Regions from separate parts of the Sporosarcina sp. 179-K 3D1 HS genome, predicted to be linked through region 1. Evidence: riboswitches for the same ligand, from Rfam matches in the RefSeq annotation. Region 1 holds a riboswitch; each other region holds the start of a gene.
What was found. Region 1 has a riboswitch for cobalamin ahead of AB1K83_RS14315 (ABC transporter substrate-binding protein). Riboswitches for the same ligand answer to the same signal wherever they lie in the genome.
Positions count from the first base shown of each region.

Region 2: linked by a shared signal. The riboswitch ahead of AB1K83_RS13230 (helical backbone metal receptor) and the one ahead of AB1K83_RS14315 (ABC transporter substrate-binding protein) in region 1 are both predicted to bind cobalamin.
Region 3: linked by a shared signal. The riboswitch ahead of AB1K83_RS09810 (adenosylcobinamide amidohydrolase) and the one ahead of AB1K83_RS14315 (ABC transporter substrate-binding protein) in region 1 are both predicted to bind cobalamin.

Region 1 is NZ_JBFEGI010000012.1:1,965-4,230, forward strand. Features, by position in the region: gene AB1K83_RS14310 ((2Fe-2S) ferredoxin domain-containing protein) at 1-209, opposite strand, end outside; cobalamin riboswitch at 533-717, opposite strand; cobalamin riboswitch at 847-1,028, shown strand; gene AB1K83_RS14315 (ABC transporter substrate-binding protein) at 1,197-2,144, shown strand; gene AB1K83_RS14320 (FecCD family ABC transporter permease) at 2,175-2,266, shown strand, end outside.
Region 2 is NZ_JBFEGI010000010.1:34,468-36,733, forward strand. Features, by position in the region: gene AB1K83_RS13225 (nuclease-related domain-containing protein) at 1-487, opposite strand, end outside; cobalamin riboswitch at 792-995, shown strand; gene AB1K83_RS13230 (helical backbone metal receptor) at 1,149-2,141, shown strand; gene AB1K83_RS13235 (FecCD family ABC transporter permease) at 2,104-2,266, shown strand, end outside.
Region 3 is NZ_JBFEGI010000006.1:74,945-77,210, forward strand. Features, by position in the region: gene cbiB (adenosylcobinamide-phosphate synthase CbiB) at 1-475, opposite strand, end outside; gene AB1K83_RS09810 (adenosylcobinamide amidohydrolase) at 472-1,155, opposite strand; cobalamin riboswitch at 1,279-1,464, opposite strand; gene AB1K83_RS09815 (hypothetical protein) at 1,420-1,608, opposite strand; gene argS (arginine--tRNA ligase) at 1,690-2,266, opposite strand, start outside.

The DNA of each region.
Region 1 (2,266 bases):
GTCCCTTCCGGATAGACGATGACGGTCGGCGCGTCTTTGCACCGGCCTTGGCATCTTGTCCGCGCCGTATGCACCCGGTCGTCCAATCCTTGCTCCGTCAAAGCTTCCCGGATGGCTACTGTCATTTCTTCCCCCTGCTTCTTCAAACAACTCGAACCGTTGCAAATTAACACATGTGCGCAGGTTGTCGATAAATCCCATGTTGCCATTTTCATTTCCTCCCCGTAATTCATCTATCTTGCCACTAGGATAAAAGACCTTACTTGCAAGCAAATCGAGTTTTGTGCAAATATCCTTCAAGCGAATGCAGCCAAACAGTCCATGAGCGCAAGCAATTCCGTCTTATATGCAAGCAAACTGCAGCCGGCCGCAATCAACCGCTCTAAAACGTCTCCAACGACTTTCCGACCAAACAAAAAAACCCTATTCCTCCATCGGAAAAGGGCCTGCCAAACGAACCTATACACTTTTGCACAGATAATAATCCATGCCTGCAAAACAGGATCGTCCCGACTCTCACCCCCCGGAGATTGGAATCTTCGAGATGTCAGGTAGGTCTCCTGACTTGTGCTTCTTCCTACTTTGAGCCCTTCCCATGCAACGCGGCACAGTGGGTGATCCTCATTTCGTCGACACTTACAGTTGCGGGGACAGTTCCGGCATTGAACCGGATTCCCTATTAAGCTATGGATTAGCGCCTGACATCTCTTTATTATTCAATTTTTAATGGGTCTCGATGAATTGGATTTATTATAGCCGTATTGTTTATAAAAACGCAAGCTTCATTTTTTTGGTATTGACAATTGATCCACAGTTATGAATACTGTTGATAGATTGCCAAACCGAATAAACGATATGGGAAAAGGTACACGATCATCGTGTTTAAAAGGGAAGCCCGGTGTAAAACCGGCACGGTCCCGCCACTGTAATTTGGCCGTTTTCCGCAACATCCACTGTCTGTCAAGATGGGAAGGAGCGGAAAGCCATGGCCATAAGTCAGGAGACCTGCCTTTTCTAGCGACACTGCTTGACCTACGGGAAATGGGGAAGTGTTAGAAAGCTAATTTGCTAACCATTCTTTTTGCATGGATAAATTTGCGCTTCTAACCCTTTTTCGGTTAGAGGCGTTTTTTATTTCCTCTGGTACGTGATCTTTCATTGCGGCAATTGCAGAACAGAACAAGGAGACTACAAGGATGAAAAAATTAAGTATTTTAGGATTGCTGCTATTGCTGCTGGTTGGCGGCTGTGTGGATAAGGAATCCGCTTCCGCCAAACAAGAGTCGCTTTCCATCGAAAATAACGGGGTAGCGCTCCCGATCGGCGAGGTTCCGCAACGAGCGATCACGCTTAACCAGCATGTCACGGAAATCATGTTGGCACTCGGGCTGGAGGATCATATGGTCGGAACGGCTTACCTCGATGATGAAATTTTGCCCGAATACCAAGCGGCTTATGAAAAGATCGAAGTTCTTTCGGATACCTATCCTTCCAAAGAGGTGTTTGTCGGAGCAGATCCTGATTTTGCTTATGCCGGCTGGGCCAGTGCATTCAAAGAAGATAGCCTAGGGACACAAGCAGAATTATTGGACCAAGGGATCATTCCTTACTTGCACCAATCTTCTACCATCGTTGGTCCTACTTTGGATGATATTTTCACAGACATTGAAAATATCGGGAAGATCTTCCGCGTCGAGGATCGCTCTGCTCAGTTGATTGCCGATATGAAGCAACAAATTGACGACATTAAGAAAACCATCCCTCCTTCCGATGACAAGAAACGCGTTTTTGTATTCGATAGCGGAGACACTTCGGCGTTCACCGTCGGACAGAATTTCTTGAACGAACTGATTACGATGGCGGGCGGCACCAATATTTTTAACGACCTCGACAAGAATTGGGGCGAAGTCAGTTGGGAAAAAGTCGTGGAACGGAATCCCGAAATTATTGTCATCATCGACTATGGCGATACATCCGTCGATCAGAAAATCGACTTTTTGAACAGTGTATCCATGTTGGCCGACACGACTGCCATCCAAAATCAGCACTTCGTCATCGTCCCCCTTTCTGCAGCCGCGGAAGGAGTACGGATTCCAATGGCACTCGACACACTAGTCAAAGGATTTTACCATCAATCAAACTAAGCAGGATAGAACCGGATAGGAGCGAGTCCCATGTTACAAGAGAATCGCCTTAAAAAAGGAGGGTGCCAAAAGACCGTCGCCGTCGTGCCGATCTTTGTCGTCCTTTTCTTGCTCATGCTCGT
Region 2 (2,266 bases), on a different contig from region 1:
TATTGGTGGCCAAAACAATCAATCCGGTTATTTGCAAATTGTAGTCATTTCTTTTAAACCATATTTCGAGGCCTGCCTTATTATTATTTAGTTGCATCAAAGGACAATTAATAACGATTGATTTGTTTTCGGAATAGATGCTTTCAAAGTGGGGTGGATGAGAAATGTAAGATAACGTACCTGCAATATTCTTGATCTCAAGAATGATCGCATGGGATGGGGTTAAGATCAGGGTATCAATTTGAATGGTAAAACCCGGAGTAATAACTAATTGTAAATCGGTAAAAATAGAAACTGGCTCAGGGAATTCAATGGTTTCCAAATACTTATCAACTCTACATTCTCCTGCGTAGCCAGCCTCGATTCGATAGAGTTGATTTTCAAGATCTTTGTATTTGTCGTGGGTAGGATGAAGACGGGCCAGCAATCTGGGTAGTGCTATTAAAAGTTCTGGCTTTTGTCGATGAATTTTAATAATCCCGATCACTCCTTTTCGGATTATTCGGTGTTCATAATATACGCTATCATTTTCTCCTAGTTTTCACAATAGAAATAGGAGAATACCCCCAAATTTCAATTTTGGTGCCTTGGAGCGGAATTCTACGCCCGTTCGTCGCAATCCTCAACTCCATGGGCGGAGTTCTCACGCACTTTGGCGGAATCCTACGCTCGTTCGTCGCAATTCTCCACACGATGGGCGGAGTCCTTGTCTGCTTTGAACCCCCTGCCCCAAATAAAGTTTACAAACTATCAATTCTTCTATATACTGGGCATGAACCGTAACGTTAAAAAAGAATAGTGTAGAAATAGGTTTTTCATATGGCCGTCCAAGCGGCTGTTTGAAATGAAGAGGGAAGTTGGTGAGAGTCCAACACGAACCCGTCACTGTAATCGATGAGGATGTCCTGCGTATCCACTGTGCGACAGCATGGGAAGGAGTGGGGCGGCCGCTGGAGTCGTAAGTCAGGAGACCTGCCTATTTCGATTGTAAGCTTCCTCGGGGATAGGAATGTTTAGGGTGTCGTAATGGGTTTACCGGCTTACGCCGAACTGCCCGCAACTTCGCTTTATCATGCCATGCGCTTTCCTTCGAGGACAAGCGCTTTTTTGATGTTCACAACTAAGAGGAGGAACGTAGAGTGCACAACATGATGAAACGATGGGGTTTATTTAGTTTGATGTTCGTAGTAGGCATGGTCCTACTAACGGGCTGTGGAACGAAAGAAGAAACCCCAGCAAACCAATCCGCGCCGGATAATACGCCGGACACGAAAGCAACAAGTCAAGCGGAAGAAGCGCTAGCTTTCCCAGTCACATTTACCGATGATGTCGGTCGTGAGGTAACAATCGAAGAAGAACCGGAAACGATCATCTCCGTCCAGACGAGCAATACGGAGATTTTATATGCGCTCGGAGTTGGCGATCGCCTCATCGGGGTGTCCGATTACTGTAACTACCCTCCAGAGGCATTGGAAGTCCAGAAAGTCGGCGGCCAGGACATGGATGCCGAACTGGTCATGACCTTGTTGCCGGATGTTGCCTTTGTTACGAAATACCATTTCGATAAACATGAAGATATTCTAAAGCAATTTGAAGAAGTGGGCATCAAAGTTGTCGTAACCGGCAGTGCCGCTTCATTCGACGATGCGTACCAAACGATGGAAATGATTGCGACCGCCACCGGGACAACGGACAAAGCGGAAGAGATTATCCAAGATATGAAAGACCGTCGTGCTGCCGTTGAAGAGAAAGCAAAAGAAATTACGGACAAAAAGAAAGTATGGGTGGAAGTTTCACCAGCGCCGGACATCTTCACAACCGGTAAAAACACTTTCATGCACGAAATGCTGGAAACAATCAATGCTACGAATGCCGCTGAAGATCAAGATGGATGGGTGAAATTGTCGGAAGAGGAAATCGTCCAACTGAACCCGGATGTCATTATCACTACATACGGCTATTATGTGGATAATCCTGCCGAAGGCGTCTTGGCGCGCGAAGGTTGGGCAGAAGTCAATGCCATTAAAAACGAACAAGTTTTCGATGTCGACAGCGACACGGTTACCCGTCCAGGCCCACGCCTGATTGAAGGAGTCGAGCAACTTGCAAAACTCATTTATCCGGAAGTTTTTGGGGAGTAAAATCGGTTGGCTTTATATGGCAAGTATTGGGGTTGTACTTTGTGCAACCCTTCTTGGCCTATTCGTCAGCAGTGTGAAATTCCCGATTCCCACGATCCTCCATATCGTGGCGGATAAATCATTTG
Region 3 (2,266 bases), on a different contig from region 1:
AAGGCGAAGTCACGCCATCAGCCGTATTTTCGGAAACCGTCTCAATTGTCGCCCTCGAAATCTCGCTTTCATCCAGCTTCTCGGTATCCCGGCCGACAATCCAGGATAATTTTTCCCGAGCTTCTTTAAAGTCCCCATTTTCCAGCGGTCTCTTCACAGCTAGCGCGGCGTCCCGCAAACTTTTCTGTGCTAGCCCGATCGCTATTAGGACAGCTTCGATGGCAATCCCGACGAAAGTATGAATCTCATAAGCTAGCCAGACGATGATCGCTGCAGTTACTGTGACGATTCCCACCGTTGCGAAGAACAGCACCGCCCCTTTCCAGACGCGATGGCGTCCTTTATTCAAAAGCAACGTCATCTTGGAAATGAAAGATCCGATCCACCGGACAGGATGTGGCCAATTGGGCGGATCCCCGATGAGCCGGTCTAAAAGAAAACCGATGGCAATGGCGATGAAATGCGACGGGATCACGTAGTCCACCCTTTCGCTTTCTTGTACGCCCGAAGTGCTCGCACCGTACAATCGTAGACGCCATGGCCGACCAATTTTCCAAGAGGGGTCACCGTTCCGGCATATGGCAGATACTCTCCTTGCTGCGTGGCCGCAATGAGAACGCTGTCAGTCGATGTCCCGGTCGCAATAGTGCCAGTCAGCGGATCTTGGATCGCTTCATCATGAAGGGCTTTCACTTTCGCTTCGGTCGCCGTAATCATTGTTTGGACGAACGCCTCATCCGACAACTGACCATTGACGATGATCCATGTATTGATCGTGCCGATTTTCTGTTCCTCTTCTCTTGTCAGCGCTTGCGAGACGTCCACCGCATTCCCGACCCCTGCTGTCACGGCGATGAGGACGGAACCGAAATCGCCATCATATTGGCCGATTTCCACATGTTCGGTCGAGACGGCAGTCATCATTCCAACCGTCTCTTCTGCTCGAAACCCTTGCTGCTCAAGGTAAGCCGCCATTTCCCCTTTGGCATCGTCGCAATGATAATTCATATCCACATGGCGATTCACGAAGGCGCGGAACCACCCTATGCCGGCATTGTGGACAGCGGAAGATAGTGTCTTCAACGGTTGTTCTGCCCGGAAACTCACATAGTTGGACGACACGGAAAACCCTTCTAGTGTTGCAATGAACTGCATATTCCCCCACGCCTTTCTACTGTTTAAATTGAAAAAATCCCCCGTACAAATACGGAGGATGTGCAAGTAAAAATCCAAGCGCCCTTAAAGCGGTCCGATTTCCACCGACCTTTTCCTCGCAGGTCACGGGTGATCCGTAAAGGCAGGTCTCCTGGCTCGTGATCATCGCTTGCCGCGTCTTCCCGGAATGGTTTCCAGTGACTTCTCACGACTTGCTCACACTTACAGTGGCGGGACCGCGCCGGACTTCAACCGGCTTCCCTTTTAACCCCGCCAGACACGCAGGGCACCTTTACTCCGTTTCATTATACTATAGAAAAAGGGCGTGTCGAGGACTTCTCTGAAGAAGGGCCTGCTGCTATCCGTCACTTTTGATGACTTATCCGTCACTTTCCGGGCTTTATCCGTCCCTTCCGGAAACATATTCGTCAAGTTCACAAGTTTATCCGTCACTTTCCATCTTTTATTGTCAAGTCAAGACCTTCTACCCATAAATAAAACCGCCACACCGAAGCGTAGCGGTCTAATTTTTTCTTACATCCGTTCTGGTGCTGCAACACCCACCAGTTTCAGAGCGTTTGCGATGGTAGCGCGAGTGGCAGTGATAAGAGCGAGCCGCGCTTCGGAAAGCTCCCGATTTTCCGGGTCCAACACTTTTTCCGCATTGTAGAAGCTGTGGAATGAAGCGGCCAACTCCTGAATATAGGTAGTCACCCGGTGCGGTGAGCGGAGTCGTGCCGCATCGGCCACCACTTTCGGGAAGTCTCCGATTTTCTTCATCAATTCTTGTTCTTTTTCCGCTTGCAATAAAGAGACATTCTCCACGGACCCGGCCAGATCTGTGTCTGCGGCTTGGCGCAAGATCGAAGAAATCCGCGCGTGCGCGTACTGTGCATAGTAGACCGGGTTTTCATTCGACTGGGAAATCGCGAGGTCCAGATCGAAATCCATTTGCGAGTCGCCGGAACGCATTGCGAAGAAGTAGCGGACCGCATCCAAACCTACGTCTTCCACGAGTTCCCGCAACGTGACCGCCTTGCCCGTCCGTTTGCTCATCTTGAATTTTTCACCGTCTTTGAACAGTTGGACCATTTGCGCGACTTCGACTTCC